One region of the Clostridium sp. MF28 genome, then DNA from elsewhere that is predicted to be linked to it. Evidence: a T-box and tRNA genes for the amino acid it is inferred to sense, from the RefSeq annotation. Region 1 holds a T-box; the other holds one or more tRNA genes.
The links. The T-box of region 1 lies ahead of tyrS (tyrosine--tRNA ligase). A T-box ahead of a tRNA ligase gene usually reads a tRNA of that ligase, here a tRNA-Tyr.

Region 2: it has a tRNA-Tyr gene. The T-box ahead of tyrS (tyrosine--tRNA ligase) is inferred to sense a tRNA for this amino acid. The anticodon was not compared.

What each region holds. Positions count from the first base shown of each region.
Region 1 is NZ_CP014331.1:45,435-53,362, forward strand. Features, by position in the region: gene AXY43_RS00185 (MATE family efflux transporter) at 1-1,046, shown strand, start outside; gene uvsE (UV DNA damage repair endonuclease UvsE) at 1,376-2,338, shown strand; gene AXY43_RS00195 (transglutaminase domain-containing protein) at 2,568-3,593, shown strand; T-box leader at 3,718-3,980, shown strand; gene tyrS (tyrosine--tRNA ligase) at 4,072-5,283, shown strand; gene AXY43_RS00205 (AI-2E family transporter) at 5,382-6,563, opposite strand; gene ppx (exopolyphosphatase) at 6,665-7,928, opposite strand, start outside.
Region 2 is NZ_CP014331.1:3,916,952-3,924,879, forward strand. Features, by position in the region: gene spoIID (stage II sporulation protein D) at 491-1,549, shown strand; gene AXY43_RS17235 (M23 family metallopeptidase) at 1,990-2,727, shown strand; gene spoIIID (sporulation transcriptional regulator SpoIIID) at 2,835-3,089, shown strand; gene AXY43_RS17245 (rod shape-determining protein) at 3,169-4,203, shown strand; gene yyaC (spore protease YyaC) at 4,271-4,807, opposite strand; gene AXY43_RS17255 (hypothetical protein) at 4,908-5,312, shown strand; tRNA gene AXY43_RS17260 (tRNA-Tyr) at 5,472-5,556, shown strand; tRNA gene AXY43_RS17265 (tRNA-Val) at 5,566-5,641, shown strand; tRNA gene AXY43_RS17270 (tRNA-Thr) at 5,669-5,743, shown strand; tRNA gene AXY43_RS17275 (tRNA-Tyr) at 5,756-5,840, shown strand; tRNA gene AXY43_RS17280 (tRNA-Val) at 5,850-5,925, shown strand; tRNA gene AXY43_RS17285 (tRNA-Thr) at 5,956-6,030, shown strand; tRNA gene AXY43_RS17290 (tRNA-Tyr) at 6,043-6,127, shown strand; SAM riboswitch class I at 6,245-6,342, shown strand; gene metK (methionine adenosyltransferase) at 6,580-7,755, shown strand.

The DNA.
Region 1 (7,928 bases):
TGCTTTTGTGGATTTTCAGGATTAAATTAATTAATGTACTTTATGGTTCAGCAGAAGAATTAGTTAAAATCGATGCAAAACTATATTTGGAGTTTACTTTGCTTACGTATCCATTTATAGCAATAGAACAAATTGCTAATGGTATACTCAGAGGATGTGGAGATACAAAAACTCCTATGCAAATAACAATATTTATGAATCTTATAAATATTGCTTTAGGATATACATTGATATTTGGAATTAATGCATTGAACATACCATCATTTGGGATAGCTGGTGCGGCAGTAGCAATTGCAATTGCTAGACTTATTGGTACTTTAATTATAATGTTAGTTTTATTTAGAGGAAGTAAAATTATAAAATTAAAAAATATATTTCCATTTAAATTTGATATGGAAATACAGAAAAATATATTTAATATAGGAATTCCAGCGGGCATGGAACAAGTGATATTTAATGCAGGAAAATTAATAGTTCAGATGTTTATAGTTACAATGGGAACAGCATCTATTGCTGCCAATGCAATTTCATCATCAATTGCTATAATGATAAATGTTCCGGGAAATTCACTTTGTTTAGCAGCAACAACTTTTGTGGGACAGTATGTAGGGAGAAATGATATTAAAGGTGCAAAGAGTACATTAATATACTTGACTAAGTTTGGTACTATTTGCTTAGTATCTTTGGGATTGATTTTTATACCTATATCAAAATGGTTAGCATCTCTTTATACAAATGTTCCAGAGGTAATAAATATATCAGCAACATTAACTAGAAGCAACAGTATAGCATTAATTGCTTGGGGGATATCTTTCATACTTTCATCAGGCCTTAAAGGAGCTGGTGATACCAGATATACTATGCTAACTGCATTTATAGGTATGTGGATATTTAGAATATTTGCAGGTTATATTTTAGGTATTGTTCTAGGAATTGGTGTTTTAGGAATTTGGATTGCTATGTATATTGATTGGATTGTACGTGGACTTATGTACTGCTTTAGGCTTAGAGGAAATAACTGGCTTAAGCATAGAATTTCTGACTAAAATAGTTAAAAGAAGTTATCTAAGAATAGGAAAATAATAATGGATGATTAACATTAATTTTTATTATTTTTAGATAACTTCTTTTTGTATAGTTATAAGAAATTTGCAAAGATATTAAAAAAATAGTTATAATTTAAAAGAAAATGTTTACAATAATAACTGATGAGATTATAATAAGTAATAGAGTGTTTAAAAGTTTAAATTATTAAATATTAATCTAACTTTTAATACAACCTCTAATACTCATTAATCTCTTTACATATAATTGGACTCCACTTTGGAGTTCTTTTATTATGTTCAAGAAATATTAAGTACATAGGAGAAGAATTATGAGAATAAGGTTTGGCTATGTAGCAATTTCAATGAGGTTGGGTAAAAAGATTTCTAGTTCTAGCACAGTTACGTTTACAAATTATAATAAAATTATTTCTGAAAAGAACAAATTAGATAAACTAAAGAGTATAACACTATCTAACTTAAATGATCTAGAGAAAATACTTAATTATAATGTGGATAATCAAATACACTTTTATAGAATAACATCTGCGTTAATTCCTCTAGTTACTCATCCTGATGTTGGTTATTGGGGACATAGAGAGATTTTTAAAAAGGATTTTGAATTTATTGGAAGAATAATTAGGCAAAATAACATGAGAGTGGATACACATCCAGATCAGTTTAATGTTTTAAATAGTGCAAGTAATGAGATCGTTAAAAATTCTATCAGCAATTTAATGCGTCAAGTAGAATGGTTTGAGAATCTTGGGTATTTACATGGAAAAATGGTTTTGCATGTTGGAGGAGCAACTGGTGGAAAAGAGTCAGGAATAAGCAGATTCATTGATAATTTTTCTCTAATTCCAGAAGAAATAGGATCTAAATTAATTCTTGAAAATGATGATAAAATATATACGGCAAGGGAAGTTCTAGATATATGCAGGACTTTAAATCTTCCAATGGTCTTAGATGTTCACCATCACAATTGCAATAATAATGGTGAAAATATAGAGGACTTACTTGAGGAGATTTTTAATACATGGGATAATGAATTTTTCCCACCTAAAATACATTTTTCAACACCAAAAGACCACGATAAAGATAGAAAACATGCTGATTATATAAATGCAGAGGATCTTGTTGAATTCTTAGAAAAAGCCAAGGTTCTAGATAGGGATTTTGATATAATGCTAGAATGCAAGCAGAAAGATGAGGCACTGTATAAATTAGTAAAAGATATAAAAGTCATAAGACCACAATATAAATGGATCGATAACAGCACTTTTGAATTATAAAATAGTTTTAGCAACTACCTAGAAAATTTAATATTTTAGGTAGTTATTTTTATGAATATATATTTGAATTTAGCATCATTGATAATATTCTGATATAATAGATATATATGTTTTGGGAGGTAAATAATAATCTGGGAAGGAGGAAAGTATTGAATTGTGCTGCTTTATAACATAATATTAACAAAAATTATTCCAATGGGATTCATATGAAGAAAGAAGGGATTTATTGATGAGAAACGTTATTAGAAATCTATTACTTGGATTAATAATAATATCAGCAATAATGGGACAACCTGTTTTTGCAGCAGATAATGATTTAAACTCATATGTATATAACCATTTAGAAAATTGGGACACAGAGTTTCAAATTGATTATTATAAATCTGATGTATTAGAAGTGGTACAAAATATTGCAAAAGATGATGATTACTTAATGAGATCACTAGAGAAAATGGTCTATGAAAGAGTTGGAGATAAAGCAACATTAAAGGTTACTTATAGAACAACTAAAGATCAAGAGTTATATATTAATCAAGAGCTAACTAAAATAGTTAATTCTATAACTACCGATGGAATGAGCGATTTTGATAAGGTCAAGGCAATAAATGAATATTTAATAAATAGATTTGAATATGATGATAGTCTTGTATCTAATAATGCCTATTCTGCATTGACAACTGGAAAAACTACATGTCAAGGTTATGCCATGACTGCTTATAAAATGCTTAAATTAGCAGGTGTAGAGAATAAAATTATTATTGGAAATTTAGATGGCGTTCCTCATGGATGGAACTTAGTTAAATTAAATAATAAGTGGTATCATTTAGATGTCACAAATAATGATGCATTAGGAAATAATAAATATTTTCTAAGACAAGATAAGGTTCTAAAAAATGATGGATTTACATGGAAAGAAAGTGATTATCCAGAATGCTCTGAGGATTATAATTATGAGAATAATAAGGCAAGCAGTTATGCTGGATTATTATCTGAGCTTAAGTCAAATAAAGATGGTAAGTGGAATTTAGTTAATTCTGCGTGGTGTTTTATGGAAAACACAGGACGTTATGCAACTGGATGGAATATAATAGATAATAATTGGTATTACTTAGGCAATGATGGCATAATGAAAACAGGATGGATATACTCTAATGGAAAATGGTATTATTGTTATCCTGGAAGCGGGGCTATGGCTCTTAATTCCGTTATTGATGGAAAATATAGAGTTGATTCAAATGGAGCATGGATATCATAGCTGTAGCAATTAAACAATAAAGTTTATATTGACAAAAGCTTAAGTTTTTTGTATAATTTAAACAATTTAATATATCGCATAATAAGGAAAGTAATTTATTATATTTCTTTATTCTAGATTTTCAATAAAAGCAATGAAAAGAATAAGTAGAAATTAGTGATGCCATACAGAAAGTTACCGGTTGATGAGAGGTGCATGGAAGCTGGTTTTGAATACATCTTAGAGCTTCAAGCTGAAAAAAGTTTCTTTTGAGTAGGTGATGACGGAACCCTGCACCCGTTATAGTGCTAAAGTATAACCAAAATTTTGGCGTACTTGAAGAGGTTAATCGTGTGAGCGATTAATGAATTAAGGTGGTAACACGGGAGTTATACTCTTGTCCTTTATATTTTAAAGGACAAGAGTTTTTTTGTTGCAAATATTGAATCTTGTAACGCTTACTTATATTAAAAATAAGAAATATTTAGGAGTTAAGAAGATGAGAAAGAATACTGAAGAACAAATTAAAATTATAAGGAAAGGAGTTGCAGACATAATTAGCATTGATGATTTGGAGAAAAAGATTATTAAGTCGGCAAAAGAAGATAAACCTTTAATAATTAAGTTAGGTTTAGATCCAACTGCGCCAGACATCCATTTAGGTCATGCGGTTGTATTAAGAAAGATTAAGCAAATGCAAGATTTAGGGCATCGAGCAGTTATAATAATTGGGGATTTTACTGGTAAAATAGGAGATCCAACCGGAAAATCTAAAACTAGGAAGCCTCTGACCAAAGAAGAAGTAGTAGAAAATGCATTAACGTATCAAAAGCAAATTTTCAAAATTTTAGATAGAGATAAAACAGAAATTAAGTTTAATAGTGAATGGTTATCTGAACTGTCATTTGAAGAAGTTTTAAAACTGGCTGCGACTACAACAGTTGCAAGAATGCTAGAAAGAGAAGATTTTAAAAAGAGATATAATTCTAATACTCCTATTGGAATTCATGAATTTTTTTATCCTCTAATGCAAGGTTACGATTCTATTGCATTAAAGGCGGATATAGAATTAGGAGGAACTGATCAGACATTTAATATTCTTATGGGGAGAACATTACAAAAAAATGCTGGAATGGAGCAACAAACAGCAATATTTATGCCTATATTAGAAGGACTGGATGGAAAGGAAAAAATGAGTAAGAGTTTAGGAAATTATATAGGAATACAAGAATCAGCAGAAATAATGTTTAAGAAAGTAATGGAAATTCCTGATGATTTAATTATAAAATATTACGAACTTGCTACCGATGAGCATCCAGATAAAATTAGAGGAATTAAAGAAGAGTTGGATAATGGCAAAAATCCAAGAGATGTCAAATTTGAGCTTGCAAAAATTATAACAAGATTATATCACACAGAAGAAGAAAGTAAATTCGCACTTAAATATTTTGAAAATGTATTTAAAAATAAAAATATACCTGATGAGGTGCCTGAAATAAATATATCTTCTGAATGTAGCTTGTTAGAAGATGTTGGAAAAGTTCTTGCTAAAAGTAACTTAATAAAATCCTATAATGAATTTAAAAGGCTTTTAAGTCAAGGTGGAGTATATGTAAATATGCAAAAAGTATCTGATTTTAACAATATAACAATTAAAAATGGAGATATAATAAAGTTAGGCAAGAAGAAGTTTGTTAAAATAGTAAAGTAGCTAAAAGTGTATTAAAAGAATTAAATGAAAGAATATATACTATATTAAAAGAGGCACTCAATTGAACTGCCTCTTTTAATAAATTAATTCATAAAGAATTATGACTGCTTTTGCTTTTCTATGTAATTTTCGTACCAATTATTAAATAGAACTTTACATGAAGCAGCAACTGGTACAGCAAGGAGCATTCCTAATAACCCGCCTACATTGCCACCAATTAGTATAGCCATCATTGTAAATACCGCATGTAAACCTACACTATTTCCAACAATTTTAGGGGCTAGAAGATTATTATCAATTTGTTGTACAACTAGCATAGCAACTATGGCGTAAACTATTCTTATAGGTGTACCACTTAAAAGTCCCATAATAGCAGCAAGAATAGTGCCAATAATTGGGCCTACATATGGAATCATATTGCTTATTCCTGCAATTATACCAATTACAAAAGCGTAATCTATTCCAACAATTGAAAGTGCTATCGCTGATAAAACTCCAACGAAAAAAGCTTCTAGCAATTGACCGCGCAGGTACTTAGCAAAGACTTCATGAACAACTCTAAAAACGTAAATAATTTTATTGCCTAAAATACTTTTACCAAATACTAAATAATAAAGCTTATTCCATAGTGCTATAAAATATTCAGAATCCTTTAGAAGATATATACTAATTACAAGTGCAATAAAAAATGTTGCAACACCACTTCCAATTGACATTATATATGATGTCATATTTCCTAAGTTGCTTTCAACATATCTTTGTAAATATATAATTCCGCTAATAATATAAGGTTTTATATTATCTATAAAAGAATTATCCAGCCTATCTAAAGTCCCTTTTATGGATTCAGTTGAAAAGGAATTACTCTTTAAGTATAGGGAAATGTGTTGAGTCATATTTATAATAGTAGTATTATTTGATATCTGACCGCCTATCATAAAATAGATTCCTAAGATTAAGCCTGAAAATATACCAATAATTAAGACATATGTAATCATAATTGCTATAATTCTTCGAGTAGATGCCTTCTCTAATTTATATAGTCTGTTCTGCTTTAGAAAAGTTTCAATGCCTCTAGTTATAGGATATAAAAGATATGCTATTATGATACCGAAAATCAGCGGCTTAATTAAATTAGTTAAATACCCTAGAAAGTCAAATGCAGATCTAAATAATAATCCCATATTTAAAATAATTAAAAATGCTATATATAGTATAACTGCTGTAATAACTATATATATGGAATACTTGAATAATTTTTTATCAAATTCAATTTTCATATAACGGTACTATCTCCTTATTTTACTTTAACTTAATTTACTATTATATGAATTATATCATATTTTAAAGCAAATATATCATATAAATATTTAAGTAAAACCTATAATGGGATAATAGATAACTTTTTGTTGAAACATTTCTTAAAGTTTTCATCCATTTCCACAGGTAAACTATCTTGCATGTATTTAACACTACTCTTTGGAAGTGTTAACTTAAAAGTATCTTTCTGGTTTATAATTGTGACTTCGGATAAGCTATTATAAAAATACTTATCAATTTTATGAGCAAGACATAATATTATTGAAATTTTTTTGCATATTAGAATCTCCTCTTTTCTAAGGATATTTTTATATTCATCTGATAATTTGTAATCAAATTTACCGCTTAGTGCTATGGCGTAACCAAGCATTAATATTTGTTTATGTGTAAGTCCTGAAATTAAGGAGTTAATTATTATATATAAGCTGTGTTTATAAGCATGTTTTATGGAAATACTTATCCCCAAATCATGCAATTTAGCTGCTGCACCAAGAAGTTTATATTCTAATTCTAAAAATTCATAATTTGGTTTTTCAAGGTATTTAAAAAATACAAGAGATAAATCACGTATTTTTTCAGCATGTGAAATATTTAAGTCATTATTTGTTAAAATATTGTTCAATGAATAATCTAAAATATCAAGATTATCAAGATCTTTATTCAAGAGTTTTTCGTATAAAACACCTTCACGGATTCCATATTGACTAATTCTAAAAGCAGGACAATTGCAATAGTTCATAAGCATTACAAGTGCCGAGAAAGGTGCGGTAAATATGTCAGATCTTTCTCTAGGTAATCCCTTTAATTTTGCCTTTTGGTTCGTATTAAGATTGAGAACATATTCATGAATTATTTTAACTTCATCAAAAAGCATAGTATAATTATGGAGCAGATCAAGTGGATATTTAATAAATTTCTTGTGAATTTTACCAATCGAACGAGCTGTTCCGCCAATTCCTATTAAAGGCAAATTTTGAGCAAGCTTTAGCCAAGGTAACTTATCAAATTCATTAAATATAAATTTCTTAAATGCTGAAATAGTATTTTTGTCTGCTGACACATCAAAAGGAAATAGCTTAGTTAGTGGTATGGAGCCGAGAGGTAAACTTACTCCATTAAGTATTTTTTTATCTTTCATTAAAGTGATTTCCATGCTTGAACCGCCAATATCAATAAGTAAAGCATCCTTTATATCCATGGTAGCTTTGATTGTTATATATCCATAAGCTGATTCTTCAATTCCACTAAGAATTCTAATATCTAATTTAGTCTTCTCTTTTACCAAAGATAAAATATGATCTCTATTTTTTGCACGTCTGATTGCC
Region 2 (7,928 bases), 2.3 Mb from region 1:
TTGAGGGGATAAATTAAAAAAGGTTGATTAAATAGTTTGGGTATTTTAAAAAGAATAAAAAAGAAATCTTATTCGCCTGACTTTTCTCACATGCGTTCGAAAAGCTAGATGCGTGAAAAAAATCTACACATATGAAAAGAGTGCGAAGCACAATACGGAACTTAAATGAAAAGAGTGCGAAGCACAATACGGAACTTAAATGAAAAGAGTGCGAAGCACAATACGGAACTTAAATGAAAAGAGTGCGAAGCACAATACGGAACTTAAATGAAAAGAGTGCGAAGCACAATACGGAGCTTAACCACAGTCGCTTGGGATTTTTTTATCTCTAATAGCTTATATTTAAGTTAAATCTATGCGTAAGTTATAGGAGAGACTAATTAAGAAAGTTATGGTTTATCTAAATTTGGGTAGCTTAAAGTTAACATAATTAACATAATTATTAGGCTAAGACAATATACTTTAGAGTGCAGGCTTTAGGAGGTAGAGTATGAAGATAATTAATGCTAAGACTACAAGTATAAAGATTAGCAATAATGTGAAAATAATTGCAGCTATGACTTTGATCATTTTTACTATATTAATAGCATTACCAATAGCTTTCTTAGAAAATGGTAAAGGGAAAATTGATTCGTTTAACTTGAGTGACAAAGATATAATGAAGAGTTCAAAAATAACATTTTCGTCTAATGGTAAAGTTAAGCTATATCATAGGTCAGAAGATAGAGTTGAGGAAATAGATTTGGAAGAGTATGTAATGGGAGTAGTTGCGAGTGAAGTACCAGCTAATTTTGAGGAAGAAGCTTTGAAAGCTCAAGCTGTTGCAGCAAGAACATTTTATATGAGTAAAAGAAATAACCCTAATAAAGAAGAAAAAGAGAAAGGAGCTGAAATTTGTGATACAACCCACTGCCAAGTATATATGAGTAAGGATGAGAGAATCTCTAAATGGAGTAAAAGTGAAGCTGAAAGTAATTGGGAGAAGATACAAAAGGCAGTTCTAGATACAAAAGGGCAAGTTCTTACTTATGACGGTTCAGTGTTGGAATATCCTCAATTTTTTGCAACCAGCTCTGGAAAAACAGAAGATGCAAAAGATGTATTTTCTATGGATGTACCATATTTAAAATCAGAAGACAGTAAGGGTGAAGAAATTGCACCTAAATATAAGACGAGCACACAAATTCCTATAAACGATTTTATAAATAAAATTAATTCTAAATATAAAGGTGTTAATGCTAATAAAAGTAATTTGTCATCACTAATTAAGATATTAAGTTTTACAGAAGCTGGAAGTGTAAAAGAAATAAAAATAGGCAATGAGATTGTTAAAGGAACTGAATTTAGGACATTGTTCAATTTGAATTCGACCAATTTCACATTAGACTTTCAACAAGATTCTGTAGAAGTTAACTGCAAGGGTTATGGCCACGGTGTAGGGATGAGCCAATGGGGGGCTAATGCGATGGCAAAGAGTGGATCGAAGTATGATGAAATTCTTAAACATTACTATAGCGGAGTCGAAATCCAAGAAATAAATTACAACTAAGGAGAGAGTATTTACGTTAACTTAGACATAGGGTTGGCATAACTTCATATGAATAATTGAATAAATTTAAAGAGGATACTTGTTTATTTTTTTATAGCAAGTATCCTTTTCTATTTTTGACTATAAATTAGCATGGGGTATATCCTCCAATTAATTGAATTTTTGTATATGTATGTTTAAAAAAAGTGGAGATGGACATAATTTAGAACATCACTACTTAAAACAGAAATTATAAAGTAGAACTTCTTAAATTAGGGCCTAAATCCCTGATGGATATATCTATTGTTTAATAATTAAATTATATGTACTTTTTAACACTAGATATACACTTATAACAATAATTTTAAAATACCTTTAAATGTAAATAATACATGATAAAAAAGCAAATTTATGTATTATTTTTCATAAAAAGGGAACTATAACAATTGGAGGTGTTCATATTGGACAAAAATTTAAAAGAAAAACTTAAAAACTTATTTAGGAAGGAGGGATTTTATATCGCCTTATTCCTATGTCTCTGTATTGTAGTAACTGTTGGAACTATCTCTTATAAAATGCTCAACAGCAAAAACCAAGTTAATAAAACAGAAGACGTAAATAAAGATCTAACAATGAATTCTGGAAATGAAGGAAATTCTAATAATTCAGTTCAAAATGCTGAAAGAGTAGAGAATGCTCAAAATAATAGTAATAAAGACAATGCAGATAAAACAAAAACAGAAAAGGCTGCATCAGTATCTACAAATAATACGGTAACATTTGTAAATCCTATAGATGGAGTAGAAAGTAGAAAATATACTTATCCTGCGCCAGTTAAGATGGAAGAAGGAGTTTTCAGAACTATTAGAGGTATTAATCTACAATCAACAGTAGGATCAGAAGTAAAGGCAGCAGCAGATGGTGTTGTGGAAGTTGCAGAAAATACTGGCGTTGAAGAAGGGGTTGTAGTAGAAATTAAACATGCTAATGGCCTAAAGACAAGATACGGAAATCTTGATGCAAACTTATCAGTAAAAAAAGGAGATAAGGTTAAAGCAAATCAAGTTATTGCAAAAGTAGGAGATAGCGCAAAGGTATTTAGTAAAGATGTATTTGGTGAATTTTTAAATTTACAAGTAATTAATGCTAATGGAGAACAAGTTAATCCAGAAAAATATTTTAATTTAAAATCTAAATAAAATTTTATGAAAATATATATTAGTCATTTGTTTTTTTCATTAAAATAAATGACTAATAAATCAAAAAATAAATGATAATAAAATGATAAAATCAAGGAAGTGGTATTTTGAAAGACTATATTGAAGAAAGAGTTTTAGATGTTGCAAGATATATCATAGATTCAAAAGCTACAATAAGAAAAACAGCTAAGGTTTTTGGTGTTAGCAAGAGCACAATTCATAAAGATATGACAGAGAGATTGTTAAAAATTAACCCAGAAATTGCTCAAGAAACTCATTCTATTTTAGAATTAAATAAAGCTGAACGACATATTAGAGGTGGAAAAGCTACACAAATGAAGTATAAAATTATTGAATCTTAGTAGGATTAAGTCTATAATATATTATTAGTAGAATTATGTAAATATAGGTATTAATATGTATTATAGGAGTGAATAAAAAATGTGCTTTTGGAGAACGGGGATAGACCTCGCAATTGACTTAGGAACGGCAACTGTACTAGTTTACGTAAAAGGTAAAGGGGTAATATTAAAAGAACCTTCTGTTGTAGCCATAAATAAAAATAATAATAAATTGTTGGCTATAGGGGAAGAAGCAAGAAAAATGATAGGAAGAACCCCAGGAAATATTGTTGCAGTAAGGCCATTAAGAGATGGAGTGATTTCTGATTACGATATAACACAAAAAATGCTAAAGGAATTTATAAAAAAAGCGTGCGGGAAAAGAAGTATAAGTGCACCTAAAGTAATTGTTTGTGTACCATCTCAAGCTACAGAAGTAGAAAAGAGAGCTGTTATTGATGCAGCTATGAATTCAGGAGCAAAAACGGTCCATTTAATTGAGGAGCCGCTAGCAGCAGCCATTGGAGCAGGATTAGATATTACTAAGCCGAATGGATGTATGGTAGTGGATATTGGCGGAGGTACTTGTGATATCGCTGTTATCTCATTAGGTGGAGTGGTAGAAAGAGAGTCAATAAAAGTAGCGGGAGACAAGTTCGATGAAGCCATAATAAAATATGTACGTAATGAATATAAATTAATGATAGGTGAGAAAACAGCTGAAGATTTAAAAATAAATATTGGATCAGCATTTAAAAACTCTAGAAATCTAACTTGTATGATGAAAGGTAGAAACCTCATTACAGGATTACCAGATGAAATAGAAATTACAACAGAAGAAATACGAAATGCAATAAAGGAACCTGTGGAAATAATAGTTGATACTGTAAAAAAGGTATTAGAAAGAACACCGCCTGAATTAGCCTCGGATATAATAGAAAGAGGAATATTAATGACTGGTGGGGGAGCTTTAATACATGGGTTAGATAAACTTATAGAGTTTAAGACTGGCGTAGTAGCAACTATAGCCGAGAACTCAGTTGAATGTGTTGCGAACGGTACAGGCAAAGTGCTTAATTATATAGATAAATTAGATAGTCAAGTTAATTCTCAGCAAATAGTTCTTATAGAATAGCTTTATAAATAGCAGTCATTAGTAATTTCACTATTGACTGCTATTTATTTAGTTAAATATAAAATACCTAAATTTTAGGATATTTCCAGTGACTTAAACTATAGGCATCAATAAATATTTTGGATATAATTTTAGCCATATCCATAATGAATGAGAGTCTTATGCTTCGCGAAAAAAAGAATTCAGCATTATCACTAGAGTCCACAATGCCTATAACTGATGCAATTCCTACCTCGGGAAGTTCTTTTCCGACTCCTTTACCAGGATGTATTGCATAGTCCCTTATACGAATTTCACCAATATCATCTTCGTCACCTAAGCAGGCATCAACACCAATTATTGATGCATTAGGGTGATTACTATATATTTCATTTAATCGTTCATCTATGTTCAAAGCATGAATTGGAGAAGATAAAGTTCCATAAACAGGTAAAGGAAAAAAGTTTTCTGTGAGTATAGATCCAACTAGAGGACCTAAACAATCCCCAATACATTTGTCAGTACCAATACAAACTATTATGGTGTCTTTTGATATAAATTTTTTAACTTCTAAAGCTAAATTATAATAAAATTTAGGATCAAGTTTAATATCTGGCTTGCTCAAGGGACATATACCTCCTTTATAAAATATATATATGAGTAATTAACAGAAGATAGTATAAAAAAATGTTTTTTGGAAATTAATAGTAAATAAGGAGGTGCATATGAAAAAAGTTTTAATGTATTTGGTTTTAGTTCCTACAATAATAATAAACATGTATTTTCTGTTATATTGGCAACCGCAAGATGAAAATTCTGCAAAAGAAGTTGTTGTACAAGAAACTGTTTCGTATTCGAAGCCATTATATAAAATAAATAAAGAAAAAGCGTTAAGTCAATTATCTACAGATAATAAAAAGGAACTTGAAAAAATAATAAAAAAATTATCTGCATTTGATATAGGTAAAATAAAAGAATATTATGAAGATACGAATGATAATGAAAGCCTAATAGAAATATTTAAAATCTTAAAAAGGAGATTAACAACAGAAGATTATAAGAAAATTCAAGAAATATCATCTTCTTTTTTAGATATACAAGAGATTAACAAAAGAATAAAAAATAATTAGGATTAACATATTAAATGAGAGCATATTGTAGAAATAGAGAGTAATATGAATTTAAATTATTTATATGGGTGTATATTGGAGTTGAAATAAAATCGCTTTACCGATATACTAATCATTGTTGACCGGCAAATGAGGCAACAAGGTATAAAAAATAAATATGGAGGAATTCCCGAGTGGCCAAAGGGGGCAGACTGTAAATCTGTTACGTTTCGTTTCGATGGTTCGAATCCATCTTCCTCCACCAATTTATAATGGGCGCATAGCTCAGCTGGGAGAGCACCTGCCTTACAAGCAGGGGGTCACAGGTTCGAGCCCTGTTGTGCCCACCATTATAAAATTACTAATCTAATATATATGCTGGCATGGCTCAACGGTAGAGCAGCTGACTTGTAATCAGCAGGTTGTAGGTTCGATTCCTATTGCCAGCTCCAATAAAATAATATGGAGGAATTCCCGAGTGGCCAAAGGGGGCAGACTGTAAATCTGTTACGTTTCGTTTCGATGGTTCGAATCCATCTTCCTCCACCAATTTATAATGGGCGCATAGCTCAGCTGGGAGAGCACCTGCCTTACAAGCAGGGGGTCACAGGTTCGAGCCCTGTTGTGCCCACCATTATAAAATTACTAAATCTAATAATTATATGCTGGCATGGCTCAACGGTAGAGCAGCTGACTTGTAATCAGCAGGTTGTAGGTTCGATTCCTATTGCCAGCTCCAATAAAATAATATGGAGGAATTCCCGAGTGGCCAAAGGGGGCAGACTGTAAATCTGTTACGTTTCGTTTCGATGGTTCGAATCCATCTTCCTCCACCAAAAAGAATAAACTTAAGTTTATTCTTTTTTATTTTTTATCTTATATAAAAATTGATTGATAATATTGACTAATTATACAGCATATGATAAAATACTTTTGAAAATTGAATTATGTTACTCTTATCAAGAGAGGTGGAGGGAAAGGGCCCTGTGAAACCCGGCAACCTGTATTATATAAGGTGCCAATTCCTGTAGAGTTTTCTACAAGATAAGAAAATGATTGCTAAATTGCGCTCTTCTTATCGAAGAGCTTTTTTATTTTTTTAAGTTTGCGCATGCTTAAATTATACAAAGAAACAATTAATAAAATAGTTTGACTATTATTTATTGTATTTAAATAAGGTGAAGTTTTTATAAACGATTATTATTCTATAAAGCTATGTATAGTTTTTAATAAAATAATTTTATTCGTGAAGATAGTTATAATATTTAAATCTAAGGAGAGAAAAGATATGAGAAGATTATTTACTTCAGAATCAGTTACAGAAGGACATCCTGATAAAATGTGTGACCAAATTTCAGATGCTATACTAGATGCTATTCTATCTAAAGATCCAATGGCTAGAGTTGCTTGTGAAACTTGCACAACAACAGGTATGGTTATGGTAATGGGAGAGATAACAACAAATTGTTATGTTGACATTCCTAAGGTAGTTAGAGAAACAGTAAGAGAAATTGGATATGATAGAGCAAAATTTGGATTTGACTGTGATACATGTTCAGTTCTTACATCGATAGATGAACAATCTGCAGATATAGCTATGGGAGTAGATGAAGCATTTGAGTCAAAGAAAGGTGAAAAAGATGAAGTTGAAGCAGTTGGTGCTGGAGACCAAGGAATGATGTTCGGTTTTGCAACTAATGAAACTGAAGATTTTATGCCGCTTCCAGTATATATGGCTCATAAATTATCAAGAAGACTTACAGAGGTAAGAAAGAATGGTACATTAAGTTACTTAAGACCAGATGGTAAAACTCAAGTAACAGTTGAATATGAAGATAATGTGCCAAAGAGAATTGATACTATAGTTATATCAACACAACATGATGAGAAGGTTACTTTAGAGCAAATTCAGGAAGACCTTAAGAAGTTTGTTATAGAGGCTGTTGTACCAGCAGAATTATTGGACAGTGAGACAAGATATTTCATAAATCCAACTGGAAGATTCGTTGTTGGAGGACCTCAAGGGGATTCAGGATTAACAGGTAGAAAGATAATAGTTGATACTTATGGTGGATATGGCAGACATGGCGGCGGAGCTTTCTCAGGTAAAGATCCAACTAAAGTTGATAGATCAGCTGCATATGCTGCAAGATGGGTTGCTAAGAATTTAGTTGCAGCTGGTGCTGCAGATAAGCTAGAAATTCAATTAGCATATGCAATTGGTGTTGCAAAGCCAGTTTCAATTGAAGTTGAAACATTTGGGACAGGAAAAGTAGATGAAGATAAGATTGTTGAAGTAGTAGAGAAGGTATTTGATTTAAGACCAGGAGCTATAATCAGAGATCTTGACTTAAGAAGACCTATCTATAAGCAAACTGCTGCATATGGACATTTTGGAAGAAATGATCTTAACTTACCATGGGAACAACTAAATAAAGTAGATGAAATAAGAAAAAATCTATAGCATAATTCTTAAGTGAATTTTTATTATCAATATATATAATAGAAGTTTTTGTAGAATGGTAAAAAGTCGTCTTAAATCTAGACGGCTTTTTATTATGGAGAAATTTATAATTATATATTTGAATAGTATATATAGAAATTTAATAGATTGAGTGCTCAACTAAGATTAAAATT